3 regions of the Mycolicibacterium helvum genome follow, and region 3 is predicted to be linked to each of the others. Evidence: predicted binding sites of a transcription regulator. Region 3 holds the regulator's gene; each other region holds the start of a gene.
The links. The regulator LexA, encoded in region 3, represses DNA repair genes until DNA is damaged. The targets are predictions, from matches to a motif close to CGAACANNTGTTCG.
Positions count from the first base shown of each region.

Region 1: the regulator LexA is predicted to act here: its motif matches at 1,614-1,627, upstream of cofD (2-phospho-L-lactate transferase).
Region 2: the regulator LexA is predicted to act here: its motif matches at 2,057-2,070, upstream of ruvC (crossover junction endodeoxyribonuclease RuvC).

Region 1 is NZ_AP022596.1:3,857,907-3,862,184, reverse strand. Features, by position in the region: gene G6N38_RS18180 (phosphomannomutase/phosphoglucomutase) at 1-79, opposite strand, end outside; gene G6N38_RS18175 (DUF3499 domain-containing protein) at 158-586, opposite strand; gene G6N38_RS18170 (metallopeptidase family protein) at 749-1,171, shown strand; gene G6N38_RS18165 (WhiB family transcriptional regulator) at 1,185-1,544, opposite strand; gene cofD (2-phospho-L-lactate transferase) at 1,844-2,845, shown strand; gene G6N38_RS18155 (coenzyme F420-0:L-glutamate ligase) at 2,842-4,215, shown strand; gene G6N38_RS18150 (NUDIX hydrolase) at 4,212-4,278, shown strand, end outside.
Region 2 is NZ_AP022596.1:4,952,641-4,956,918, reverse strand. Features, by position in the region: gene ruvB (Holliday junction branch migration DNA helicase RuvB) at 1-872, opposite strand, end outside; gene ruvA (Holliday junction branch migration protein RuvA) at 869-1,462, opposite strand; gene ruvC (crossover junction endodeoxyribonuclease RuvC) at 1,459-2,037, opposite strand; gene G6N38_RS23335 (hypothetical protein) at 2,202-2,516, opposite strand; gene G6N38_RS23330 (YebC/PmpR family DNA-binding transcriptional regulator) at 2,525-3,277, opposite strand; gene G6N38_RS23325 (ABC transporter permease) at 3,347-4,183, opposite strand; gene G6N38_RS23320 (ABC transporter substrate-binding protein) at 4,180-4,278, opposite strand, start outside.
Region 3 is NZ_AP022596.1:4,840,385-4,844,662, reverse strand. Features, by position in the region: gene G6N38_RS22775 (PhzF family protein) at 1-616, shown strand, start outside; gene nrdR (transcriptional regulator NrdR) at 624-1,088, opposite strand; gene G6N38_RS22765 (LysM peptidoglycan-binding domain-containing protein) at 1,252-1,746, opposite strand; gene lexA (transcriptional repressor LexA) at 1,978-2,646, shown strand; gene G6N38_RS22755 (LGFP repeat-containing protein) at 2,728-4,278, opposite strand, start outside.

The DNA.
Region 1 (4,278 bases), 980 kb from region 3:
CGTCGATCTCCTTGCCGACCAGGCCACGCACGTCATATGCCTTGATCACACTGCGGACCGCGGCGGCGGGCCTCGACATGGCGGATCTCCTGACCGAGAGGGACTCTTTGGCCGCCAGCCTATCTGTTTCAGCGCCCCGGTACGGGCCGCTATCGTGTCAGTCGGTCGGGTCCGGCAGTACGCGCAGGTGCCCACGCCGACGACCCGCGGCGGCCGGCCGATGCGCGGCCGACGGCATCATCGGAGCACTGGTCGCCGGTGCGTGTACCGCACCCCCGGGATCGGAGAAACCGGCGACCGGCGGCCGGGCCGACATTCCGTCACGGCCCTCCCGGACAGCGTCGGCAAGGGCCACCAGGTCGTCCTCGTCGGGGTACTCGGGCAGCGGGCCGGCATGGCGAACCAGATCCCACCCGATGGGCGCGGTGATCCGGTTGGCATGACCGACGCACAGGTCCCACGAATGCGGCTCGCGAGTGGTCGCCAACGGGCCGACGACGGCGGTGGAATCGGAATAGACGAACGTCAGCGTCGCCACCGCATAATGGGGGCACCCAGGCCGGCAGCAGCGACGGGGAACATTCACGCCCGTGAGGTTATCGCGGTTCATTCACCGGTGACTCGCGGACACGCGCAGCCGCAAGGCCGCCGATTCACAACCGTTACGATCACTGTCGTGCCCGATTCCCGCAGCTCCCGGCGAGGTGGCCGGTCCGGCGGCGGCCCGGGATCCCGCCGGGGACGTGAGATGCGGGGGCCACTGCTCCCGCCGACGGTGCCGGGCTGGCGCAGCCGAGCGGAGCGATTCGACATGGCGGTGCTGGAAGCTTACGAGCCGATCGAGCGGCGCTGGCAGCAACGGCTCACCGGGTTGGACGTCGCCGTTGACGAGATCCCGCGCATGGCACCGAAGGATCCCGACAGTGTGCAATGGCCGGCTGAAGTGGTTGCCGATGGGCCTATCGCACTGGCCCGGCTGATCCCGGCCGGGGTCGATGTTCGCGGTAACTCCACGCGGGCCCGAATTGTGGTGTTTCGCAAGCCGATCGAGCGGCGGGCCAAGGACTCGATCGACCTGACGGATCTTCTGCACGAAATATTGGTGGCACAGGTGGCCACCTACCTCGGGGTCGAGCCGTCAGTCATCGACCCGAGTATGGAAGAGGATTAGGCGCGCAAGCGCGTCAGATGATGCCGCGCTTGAGGCGACGACGCTCCCGCTCGGAGAGCCCGCCCCAGATGCCGAAGCGCTCATCATGGGCCAGGGCGTAGTCGAGGCACGCGTCCTTGACCTCACAACCCAGGCAGATGCGCTTGGCTTCGCGGGTGGAACCACCCTTTTCCGGAAAGAACGCTTCGGGATCGGTCTGCGCGCACAGGGCGCGTTCCTGCCACTGGTCTTCATCTTCGGCCGTATCCGGCGTCGCGTCGATGATCGGGTCCGGCACCAAACTCAGGTGAGCGCGTGCCATTACCCCCATCGTCTGCGAGCCGGTAATGGACTGCGGCAACCCCATCGCGCCGATTACGTGCTCATAGGACATTTCCGCCTCCTTCACCTGGTTTCGTAGATCTTTGCATGTCGCCCACTATTGAAGTGTGCCCACTCAATTCGAACACCTGGTCGAATCACGGTCTGGGACACCAAAACCGGCAGGTCCGACCGGGAAATGACACTGATGTGATTAGACACGTCCGCGCCTGCCCGGTCAAGCGATGGAACCGAAATTAATACCACTTTCCTCGGACAATTCGGCGAGTCGATGCACCGGCGTGTCTTGGGAGTGACCCGATTGTGACCGCGTGCGCCGCCGAAAGGGCTGACCGCCTAGTGTCGGTCGGTGTGAAGATCACCGTTCTGGTCGGCGGCGTAGGGGGTGCCCGCTTCCTGCTGGGTGTGCAGCGATTGCTCGGGCTTGGTCAGTTCGCCGGCCAGATATCCGGAGCCACAGGCGATCTTGATCACGCACTGACGGCTGTGGTCAACATCGGCGACGACGCATGGATGCACGGCGTGCGAATCTGCCCGGACCTCGACACCTGCATGTACACCTTAGGTGGAGGTATCGATACCGAGCGCGGCTGGGGACATCGCAACGAGACGTGGAATGCGAAAGAGGAATTGGCGGCCTACGGCGTGCAACCGGACTGGTTCGGTTTGGGCGACCGAGATTTGGCCACACATTTGGTGAGAAGCCAAATGCTGCGAGCCGGATATCCGCTTTCCCAGGTGACTGCGGCACTCTGCGACCGCTGGAACCCCGGCGCCACGCTGCTGCCTGCCAGCGACGACCGGTGCGAAACCCACGTCGTTATCGATGATCCAGACTCCGGCGACCGCAAGGCCATTCACTTCCAGGAGTGGTGGGTGCGCTACCGGGCCCAGGTGCCCACGCACAGCTTCGCGTTCGTGGGCTCCGAAAACGCCACTGCCGGGCCCGGAGTCGTCGATGCGATCACCGACGCCGACGTCGTCATGCTGGCGCCGTCGAACCCGGTGGTGAGCGTCGGTGCGATCCTGGCCATCCCGGGCGTCCGCGCAGCGCTGCGGTCCACGCCCGCGCCGGTGATCGGGTACTCCCCCATCATCGGCGGAAAGCCCTTGCGGGGCATGGCCGACGAATGCCTGTCGGTGATCGGCGTCGAAACCTCCTCGCAAGCCGTTGCCCGGCACTACGGAGCACGGTCGGCGACCGGAATCCTGGACTACTGGTTGATCTCGCAGGGCGATCAGGCCGAAATCCCCGGGGTGACGGTGAAATCGATACCCCTGCTCATGTCCGACCCCTCGGCCACCGCCGATATGGTGCGCGCCGGGCTGGAATTGGCAGGGGTAACGCGGTGAGCCTCGGCTCGAGTCCGACGGCGCCGCCGAGCGGCGACCATGGCAGTGCCGCACCCGTCGAAATCCTGCCCGTCACCGGGCTTCCCGAATTCCGCCCAGGCGACGACCTTGCCGCCGCGCTCGCCGAGGCCGCCCCGTGGTTGCGCGACGGCGACATCGTCGTCGTCACCAGCAAGGCGATGTCGAAATGCGAGGGTCGCATCGTCGCGGCACCGTCAGATCCGGAAGAGCGAGATGCACTGCGCCGCACACTCATCGACACCGAGGCGGTACGAGTACTGGCCCGCAAAGGCCGCACGCTGATCACCGAGAACCGCAACGGCATCGTGCAGGCGGCCGCCGGCGTCGACGGCTCCAACGTGGGCGCAACCGAATTGGCGCTGCTGCCCATCGATCCAGACGGAAGTGCCGCCGCACTGCGCACAGCGCTACACGACCGGCTGGGTGTGAACGTCGCGGTGCTGGTCACCGACACCATGGGTCGTGCCTGGCGAAACGGGCAAACCGATGCCGCGATCGGCTCGTCCGGGCTGCCGGTTCTCTACGGCTACGCCGGCGCCGTCGACAGACACGGCAACGAGCTGGTGGTCACCGAGGTGGCCGTCGCCGACGAAATCGCCGCCGCCGCCGACCTTGTCAAAGGCAAGCTGACCGCGGTGCCCGTCGCAGTGGTCCGCGGACTCGAACTCGACGACGACGGATCCACCGCAGCGCGACTGCTGCGCGGCGGCGAGGACGATCTGTTCTGGCTGGGCACCGCCGAGTCGATCGACCTCGGCCGCCGCCAAGCCCAACTGCTGCGCCGGTCGGTACGCCAGTTCGCGGCCGAACCCGTCGACGCCGGGCTCATCGAGGAAGCGGTCGCCGAGGCGCTCACCGCGCCGGCCCCGCACCATACCCGGCCGGTGCGGTTCGTCTGGTTGGCCGATCGCGACCGTCGCACCGCATTGCTGGACGCCATGAAAGATGCCTGGCGCGCTGACCTGACCGCCGACGGCAAGCCCGCCGACGCGGTCGAGCGGCGCATCGGGCGCGGACAGATCCTCTATGACGCACCCGAGGTCGTGATCCCCTTCCTGGTGCCCGAAGGCGCGCACAGCTATCCGGATGCGGCCCGCACCGAGGCCGAGCACACCATGTTCACCGTCGCGGTCGGCGCGGCGGTGCAGGCGCTGCTGGTCGCGCTCGCGGTCCGCGGCGTGGGCAGCTGCTGGATCGGCTCGACCATCTTCGCCGCCGAACTCGTGCGCGAAACCCTCGAGCTGCCAACGGATTGGGAGCCACTGGGCGCCGTCGCGATCGGCTATCCGGTGGACCCACCCGGGCCCCGCGATCCGGCGCCCGTCGGCGACCTGCTGGTACGGCGGTGACGTACTCGGCTGTGCGGGATTCGGCGATCGAGCTGCTGACGGCGTGGGACGCTCCCGACGCCG
Region 2 (4,278 bases), 110 kb from region 3:
CCGACCGGGCCGCCGCCGAAACTCTTGGTCAACGCAGTGAGCACTGCGCGGTCGAGCCGGTCCAGGCCGAGTTCGTCGACGTCGTAAACAGCCAGCGCCGCCTTGGCGATATCGCGGGTGATGACCCCGTCGGCACGCACCTCGGCGTAGTCGCGCACGCGCCGCAACAGCCGGTTGGCGATACGCGGCGTGCCCCGCGATCGGCGCGCGATCTCGGCACCGGCCTCGGCTCCCACTTCAATGCCGAGGATGCCCCCCGAGCGGGCCAGCACTCGCTCCAACTCGGCGGGCTCGTAGAAGTCCATGTGTGCGGTGAACCCGAAGCGGTCGCGCAGCGGCCCGGTCAGTGCGCCCGACCGGGTGGTGGCACCCACCAGCGTGAAGGGGGCGACTTCGAGCGGAATCGACGTCGCCCCAGGGCCTTTGCCGACGACGACGTCGACGCGGAAGTCCTCCATGGCCAGGTACAGCATCTCCTCGGCGGGCCGGGCGATGCGGTGGATCTCGTCGATGAACAGCACATCGTGCTCGACGAGGTTCGACAGCATCGCAGCCAGATCGCCGGCCCGTTCCAGGGCAGGTCCGGAGGTGACGCGCAGCGAGGTGCCCAGTTCAGCGGCGATGATCATCGCCAGCGACGTCTTGCCCAGTCCCGGTGGACCGGACAGCAGGATGTGATCCGGTGTGCCGCCGCGATTCTTGGCGCCCTCCAGGACCAGCTGCAGCTGTTCGCGCACTCGTGGCTGGCCGATGAATTCGCGCAGCGAGCGCGGTCGCAGGCTGGCATCGATATCGCCTTCGCCGACGGTCAGCGCCGGCGAGACGTCCCGCTCTAGTTCCGCGTCCTCGTCGTCGGCGTCGAACCGGCTCACTTGGTCTTCCCCAGCAGTGACAGCGCCGCGCGCAGCGCACTCTGGGTGGTCGCATCCGGGTCACCGGCGAGCACCTTGTCGCATGCCTCCTCGGCCTGTTTGGCCGCAAAACCAAGTCCGACAAGGGCTTCGACCACTGGCGCCCGCACCGCATGACCGGTGGCCGCGGCCAGACCCGCACCGCCGGAGACCGCGCCGATCTTGTCCCGCAATTCCAGCACCATCCGTTCGGCACCACGTTTGCCGATGCCGGGTACCCGCGTCAAGGCGGTCACGTCACCGTCGGCCAGTGCCTGGCGCAGCGCGGTCGCGTCGTAAACGGCCAGCGTCGCCAGCGCGATCTTCGGCCCGACCCCGGACACCCCGAGCAGCGTCAAGAACAGGTCGCGCGCATCGGAGTCGGCGAAGCCGTAAAGCGTCTGGGAGTCCTCGCGCACGATCATCGCTGTGATCAGCCGGGCCTCGGTGCCGCGCCGCAGCGTCGCCAGCGTGGCAGGGGTGACCATCACCTTGTAGCCGACGCCGGCGGCCTCGATGACGACGTGATCGAGGGCGATGTCGAGGACTTCCCCGCGCACCGAGGCGATCATTTTGCGCTCCGTGACATCGGCTTTTTCGCGGCCTTCAGCCGGGCCTGGTAGGCACGTTTCTGTTCGGCGGCCATCGCCTCTGCCTGCGCCATGCGGGCGATCATCGGGGCGCGCCAGCAGTGGCAGATCGCCAGGGCCAGCGCGTCGGCGGCGTCCGCGGGCGTCGGCTTCTGCTGCAACTGCAGGATCCGGGTGACCATCGCGGTGACCTGTGCCTTGTCCGCCCGGCCGTTGCCGGTGACAGCGGCCTTCACCTCGCTGGGGGTGTGGAAATGCACGTCGATATCGCGGCGGGCGGCGGCCAGCGCGATGACCCCGGCGGCCTGGGCGGTGCCCATCGCGGTGTTCGCGTTCTGGTTGGCGAAGACCCGCTCGATCGCGATCACGTCGGGCAGGTGGGTGTCCATCCAATGGTCGACGGTGTCGCTGATGGTCATCAGGCGCCACTGGAGCGCCTCGTCGGCCGGGGTGCGCACCACATCGACATCCAGCGCGGTGACCTGGCGGCCGCCCCGACTCTCGATCACCGAGAGACCGCATCGCGTCAACCCCGGGTCGACTCCCATCACGCGCACGGATCGCCCTTTCCCACTACGAACAGCTGTTCGATAACAGTAGCGGGCCGGGCTGCCCGGATCGGTGATGACACGCCACGCGGATCGCTGAGCAGTGGCTATCGTCAGACCATGGGCCACAGTGCTCGACGGTGACACCGGTCAAACCGGTGGCATGCAACTGATCAGGCCTCGGTGTTGAACTGCGTCAGCGTGCCTTCCTGCGCTGCGCGGGCGAGTTCCTCGACGCGTTGACCGGACTGCTTCCACCCGCGCACCCGCTCGCTGCCCACCTTGGTTCCGTCGCGCCTGACGTTGATGGTCCACGACGCGCCAAGCCACTTGGACGCCAACCAAAACGGCCACAGCAGCATGAACGGCAGCACAACCAAGAAGATCAGCGCGTCGATGGTGGCGAACCCGGTCTCCCAGGGGATCGTCTTCCACCACCAGCGACGCACCGACCAGCCGACACCGTCGGGGTCGGTCACCTCCGCCATGCCCTAGCTCACTCGTCGATCTCGGCCAGGACCTCATCGGAGATGTCGGCGTTGGTGTACACGTCCTGCACGTCGTCGCTGTCCTCCAGCGCGTCGACGAGCTTCATGATCTTGCGGGCGCCGTCGGCGTCCAGCGGCACCGTCACCGAGGCCTGGAAACCGGCGTCGGCGGAGTCGTAGTCGATTCCGGCGTCCTGCAGCGCAGTGCGCACCGCGACCAGATCAGTCGGCTCGGAGATGACCTCGAAGCTCTCACCGAGATCGTTGACCTCTTCGGCGCCGGCCTCCAGGACCGCCAGCAGCACGTCGTCTTCGGACAGACCGTTCTTCTGCAGCGTCACCACGCCCTTGCGGGAGAACAGGTAGGACACCGACCCGGGGTCGGCCATGTTGCCGCCATTGCGGGTCATCGCGACCCGGACCTCACCGGCGGCGCGATTGCGGTTATCGGTCAGGCACTCGATGAGGACCGCGACACCATTGGGTCCGTAGCCCTCGTACATGATCGTCTGCCAGTCGGCGCCGCCGGCTTCTTCACCGGCACCACGCTTGCGGGCCCGCTCGATATTGTCGTTGGGGACCGAGGTCTTCTTGGCTTTCTGGATGGCGTCGTACAAGGTGGGGTTACCGCCCGGATCACCACCACCGGTACGGGCCGCGACCTCGATGTTCTTGATCAGCCGGGCGAACTCCTTGCCGCGGCGCGCATCCTTGACGGCCTTCTGGTGTTTGGTGGTAGCCCATTTGGAATGGCCGCTCATCGGGTTCTTCTCCGTACTTTCCGTCCTGCCATAACCCGACGAGTCTACTGGTCAGTGACCGTCGCCGAGCTATCCGTCCAGGCTGCGGCCCAGCCGGCCGCCCAGCGCGAGCCGGGCGATGAGGTCCAGCAGGTAGCCGACGAGGCCGATCACCAGAACGACAGCGACCACCTGGTCGTAAGCGAGTTGATCGCGGGCGTTGAGGATCTGGTAGCCCAACCCCGATCGAACCCCCAGCATTTCCGCGGGAACCAGGACGACCCAGGCGATGCCGAGTGCGAGGCGCAGACCCGTCTGAACGTGGCCGCGAATGGCCGGCAACACCACAGCGGTCAGCAGTTCGGTACGGGTGGCGTGAAAGGAGCGCGCGACGTGCAGGAAGCCGGGTTCGATGGCGCGCACACCCGCGACGGTGTTCAGCAGGATCGGCCACACCGCGGCGGCCGCGATCAGAAAGATCACCGGCTGGTTGCCGATCCCGAAGACCGCTAACGCGATCGGTGTCCACGACAGCGGGGAGATCATCCGCAGGAATTGCACCAACGGGGTGGCGGCACGTTCGACCGTCGTGTTCAGCCCGATCAGCAGCCCGGCCGGGACGCCGATAACCGCGGCGACGAGCAAACCCACCAGCAGCCGGTACAAGCTGTATCCGGTGTCCGACAGCAGCACCCCTCGACTGAGCAGTTCACCGACTGCGGGCAGCGCCTTCTGCGGTGCCGTCTGGCGTAGCAGCGATGTCGGGTCGCACAGCACCGAGGTGGCCAGCCACCACAGACCGACCGAAACGGCGACGGCGATCACCGGCGGCCAGACCCGGCGCCACACCCACCCGCGGGGCGAACTGGTGACGGGGACCGTGCTGCCGACGAGCGAATCGGCCGGGTCTGCCTGGGTGGTCGTCATAGCGGTTGCACCTCTTCGATTCGGGTGAGATCGGTGGGCAGCCCGAAGGCGGATGGACCGCCGTGGGCGTGCAGGGAGTGGCGCACGAACTGGTC
Region 3 (4,278 bases):
GGTCGACGCATCGACCGTGCCCGCCGCCGAGCGGCAGCGCATCGCCACCGAATTGGGTTACAGCGAAACGATATTCATCGACCTGCCGGACGAGGGGTCGACCACCGCGCACGCTCGTATCTTCACCCCGGCCACCGAGCTGCCGTTCGCCGGACACCCCACCGTGGGCGCGGCCTGGTGGCTGGCCGAACGCGGCACCCCCATCCGCACCCTGCAGGTCCCGGCCGGGATCGTGCAGATCAGCTACGACGACGCCTTCACCACGGTGCGGGCGCGGGCGGAATGGTCACCGGAGTTCGCCGTTCACGAGCTTGATTCGGTGGACGACCTGCTGGCCACCGAGCCGGGCGACTACCCCGACGATGTCGAGCACTATGTGTGGACCTGGCTCGATCGCGACGGCGGGCACATTCGCTCGCGGATGTTCGCCCACGACCTCGGCGTCGTCGAGGACGAGGCGACCGGCTCCGCGGCGGCGCGGATTACCGACTATCTGAGCCGAGACCTGACGATCACCCAGGGCAAGGGATCGCAGATCTATACAACGTGGAATGCCGAAGGATGGGTGCTGGTCGCTGGTCGCGTGGTCAGCGACGGCGTGCGGCAGCTGGGCTGACGACGGCTCAGCCGGAGGTACCGACCGCGCGGTGGGCGCGCAGCGCCTCGATCTCGCGCTCGAAGTCCTCAGCGGAGCTGAACGAGCGATAGACCGATGCAAAGCGCAGGTAGGCGACCTCGTCAAGTTCGCGCAGTGGGCCGAGTATGGCCAGGCCCACCTCGTGGCTGGGGATCTCGGGGGAACCGGCCGCCCGCACAGTGTCCTCGACCTGCTGGGCCAGCAGATTGAGCGCATCGTCATCGACGTCGCGACCCTGGCACGCCCGGCGCACCCCGCTGATCACTTTCTCCCGGCTGAACGGCTCGGTGACTCCACTGCGTTTGACGACCGCCAGCACGGCGGTCTCCACAGTGGTGAACCGTCGACCGCATTCCGGGCAGGACCGGCGCCGCCGGATGGCCTGGCCCTCGTCAGCCTCTCGGGAGTCGACCACCCGGGAGTCGGGATGGCGACAGAACGGACAATGCATGACCGCTCCTTCGCCTCCGATGCAGCTCGATGGTTCGAGCCACCCAGAGCCTACCTGCGCCGTCCGTCGAGCGGCCACGTCCCGGAAACTCGGACGAGCGAGACCCCCGCCATCGAGGCCGCTTGTCCGGCACACGTTTTGGCCAGCCATGACGCCCCGCGGGTCAGCCGATGGGCGCGATCAGGGTCTGCCCGGCATCCAACGAGGCCGAATCGAGCTTGTTGAGGTCGCGGATGCGCTGCATGACCTGCCCGGCTGGCGCATCTGGGGCCACCCGGCCCGCGAGCTGCTGCAGTGTTTCCCCCGCCTGGACCTGGACCACGGCGAGCTGATCCGGCAACTGGTCGGTGGCGGCCATCGGAGTGCCACTGAGATGACCCACCAGCCCTAGCCAGAGGGTGATGAGCGCGGCCACCGCGGCCAGCGCGATGGTGACGGCGGTGCTCACCGGCCGGCGTGTGTGCGGCGCGCGCGAGAAGCTGACCCCGGTACCGGGGTAGTGCATCGGCGCGGTGGCCGGGCGCGCCGGGTACGGCCGGCGGGCGCGGGGGCCGGCGGGACGGCCGCGAACGGGTGCGACGGGCCTGACCGCTGCCCGGGGGCGCATCGGTCGTACCGGTGCCGATGGGAAAGCCTGCCGATCATCGATGACTGTCACGTCTGCTTCCTTCCTCCAAGACGCCCACTGTTCGCTCTTGTGTTCGAACTGTACTCGATCATGCGTTCGAAATACGAACATGTGAGCGAGCGTGTCTGAAGATTAAATCCGGCCACCGACAAGTTTTGATATGTCGCGATTCGGCTGGTCACCAGCGCGATCTTCCAGCGCGACACGCCACGGTCGAACAAGTGTTTGATTATCAATGCTCGCACGACTAGATTCGGGCCCATGAGCGACCGCAGTGAGACAGCAGGTGCCGCCTCCGGACTGACCGAGCGGCAGCGAACCATCCTCGAAGTGATCCGCGCCTCGGTCACCACCCGCGGCTATCCCCCGAGCATCCGCGAGATTGGTGACGCCGTCGGCCTCACATCGACGTCATCAGTGGCACACCAGCTGCGCACCCTCGAGCGCAAGGGCTACCTGCGCCGTGACGCCAACCGGCCGCGCGCCGTGGATGTGCGTGGCTCCGACGATGCGACACCGGTGCGCACCGAGGTCACCGGCTCGGACGCCCTGCCCGAACCGACGTTCGTACCGGTGCTGGGCCGGATCGCGGCCGGCGGCCCGATCCTGGCCGAGCAGGCCGTCGAGGACGTCTTCCCACTGCCGCGTGAACTGGTCGGCGAGGGCTCGCTGTTCCTGCTCAAGGTCGTCGGCGAGTCCATGGTTGATGCCGCGATCTGCGACGGCGACTGGGTGGTGATCCGCCAGCAGAACGTGGCCGACAACGGCGATATCGTCGCGGCGATGATCGACGGCGAAGCGACCGTGAAGACGTTCAAACGCACCAGTGGCCAGGTCTGGCTGATGCCGCACAACCCGGCATTCGACCCGATTCCCGGTAACGACGCCGCCATCCTGGGCAAGGTCGTCACCGTGATCCGCAAGATCTAGCCCCGATACCCAGGGGCCAAATCCCCTGGGCCCGATCCAGGGGCGAGGCCCCTGCTGAGCCGGACCCAGGGGGCAAGGCCCCTATTCCGCCTTGATGAAGCCGTTCGCCTGAGCGAGTTCCTCACTGGCGAACCATACTTCGGGCACGGTGTGGTCGTAGAGGGCCGACTCCGGGGTGTAGTAGAGCCCCGAATGGGTGTTGGCCTTGATCACGTAACCCTCGGGTGCCTGATACGGATCCGACAGAGGAAGGTGGATTGCCGGGCGCGACGAGGCAGCCCCAGCCGGCACGTCGGACTGCAGGACCTCGGCCGGCTCGGTGATCGGTTGAGCCTCGTCGGCGGCGTCCTCCGGCTCGACGATCTCGGCCCCGGCATACTCCGCGGGCTCAGCAGCGCGGCGCCGCCCCCGCGGCTTACCGAGCTCACCCATATCGAGCCGCCACATGGACTGCGACTCGCCAAGATTCACCACGGCATGGCGCCCTGAGTCGGTGGCCTGGTCGTCGTCTTCGATCTCTTCGATCTCTTCGATCTCTTCGACCTCGGCATACTCGTGCTCGACGGGCACCTCGGCTTCATCCGTCTCGTCGGGATCCACCAGCTCGGGGGGAATGCGAGTCGGCGTGGTGTCGATGGAGTCCTGGTCACCGTCGAACACGTCCTCGGGCCCGGGTTGCGACTTGTCCTCGCCGCCCGGCTGCGCCCAGGCGAACCCAGGTGCCTGAGCGACCTGCACGCGGCCACCATCGGGATATGTCGCAAAGCGGCTGGTAGGAGACACACCTGCGGGACCGGCGTCATCGCCGGGCCAGTGATCGTCATCGTCGTCGTATTCCGAGTCATGGAAGTCGTCGTCGACCTCGATGTCGGCGCTGCGACGGCGCTGCAGCCAGAGCAAGCCCAGCGCGATCACCGCCACCAGCAGCAGCGCCGGAATGGCGATCAACAGCCACCACCAGTGCCAGGTGAAGCCCTTGCCGGAAGTCGGTGCTGCCGGGCCCGCCTGCGGCCCGGTTGCGTTGGGTACCTGCACCCCAGCCAGCTCGCCGGCCAGCTCCGGTGGTTGGGTGGTGAACCTATTGGCCGCCTTGTTCCAGGAGATCTCGCCACCGCTGAACTTCTGGGTCACGGTGTCGCCGTTGGCACTTTGCTCGCCGGTCGGCACGCCGAGCTTTCCGCCGGCCCCGCCCAGCTTCGACCACGCGGCGTTGATCGCGCCACGCACCACGATGGCGCCATTGTCGGGTGTCCAGAAGATCACCGGCTTGTCAGCGGCGCTGAATGCGCTGACCCGACTGTTCGGGGCACCCCCGTCGGCCTCGGTTCCGGTCGGCAGGCCGAGATCACCGGTCGGTCCGCCCTGCGCCTCGTACTTCGTGAGGATCGCGCCCGTCACGGCGTGTGCGCCGGTCGCCGGTGAGTAGAAGATCTTGCCACCGGCATAGTCCTGCACAGCACCATCGGTGCCGACCGGACTTTGGGCGCCCTGCCGGGCACCGAGCGGGCCCGAGAGCCCGCCGGCGGCACGCCACGCCTCGTTGATCGCCGTTGTCGGGTCAGTCGGGACCTCGATACCGACCAGGTTGCTCGCCAGTTCGGGAGGCACCGTGGTGAACGTCTTGGCGCTGTT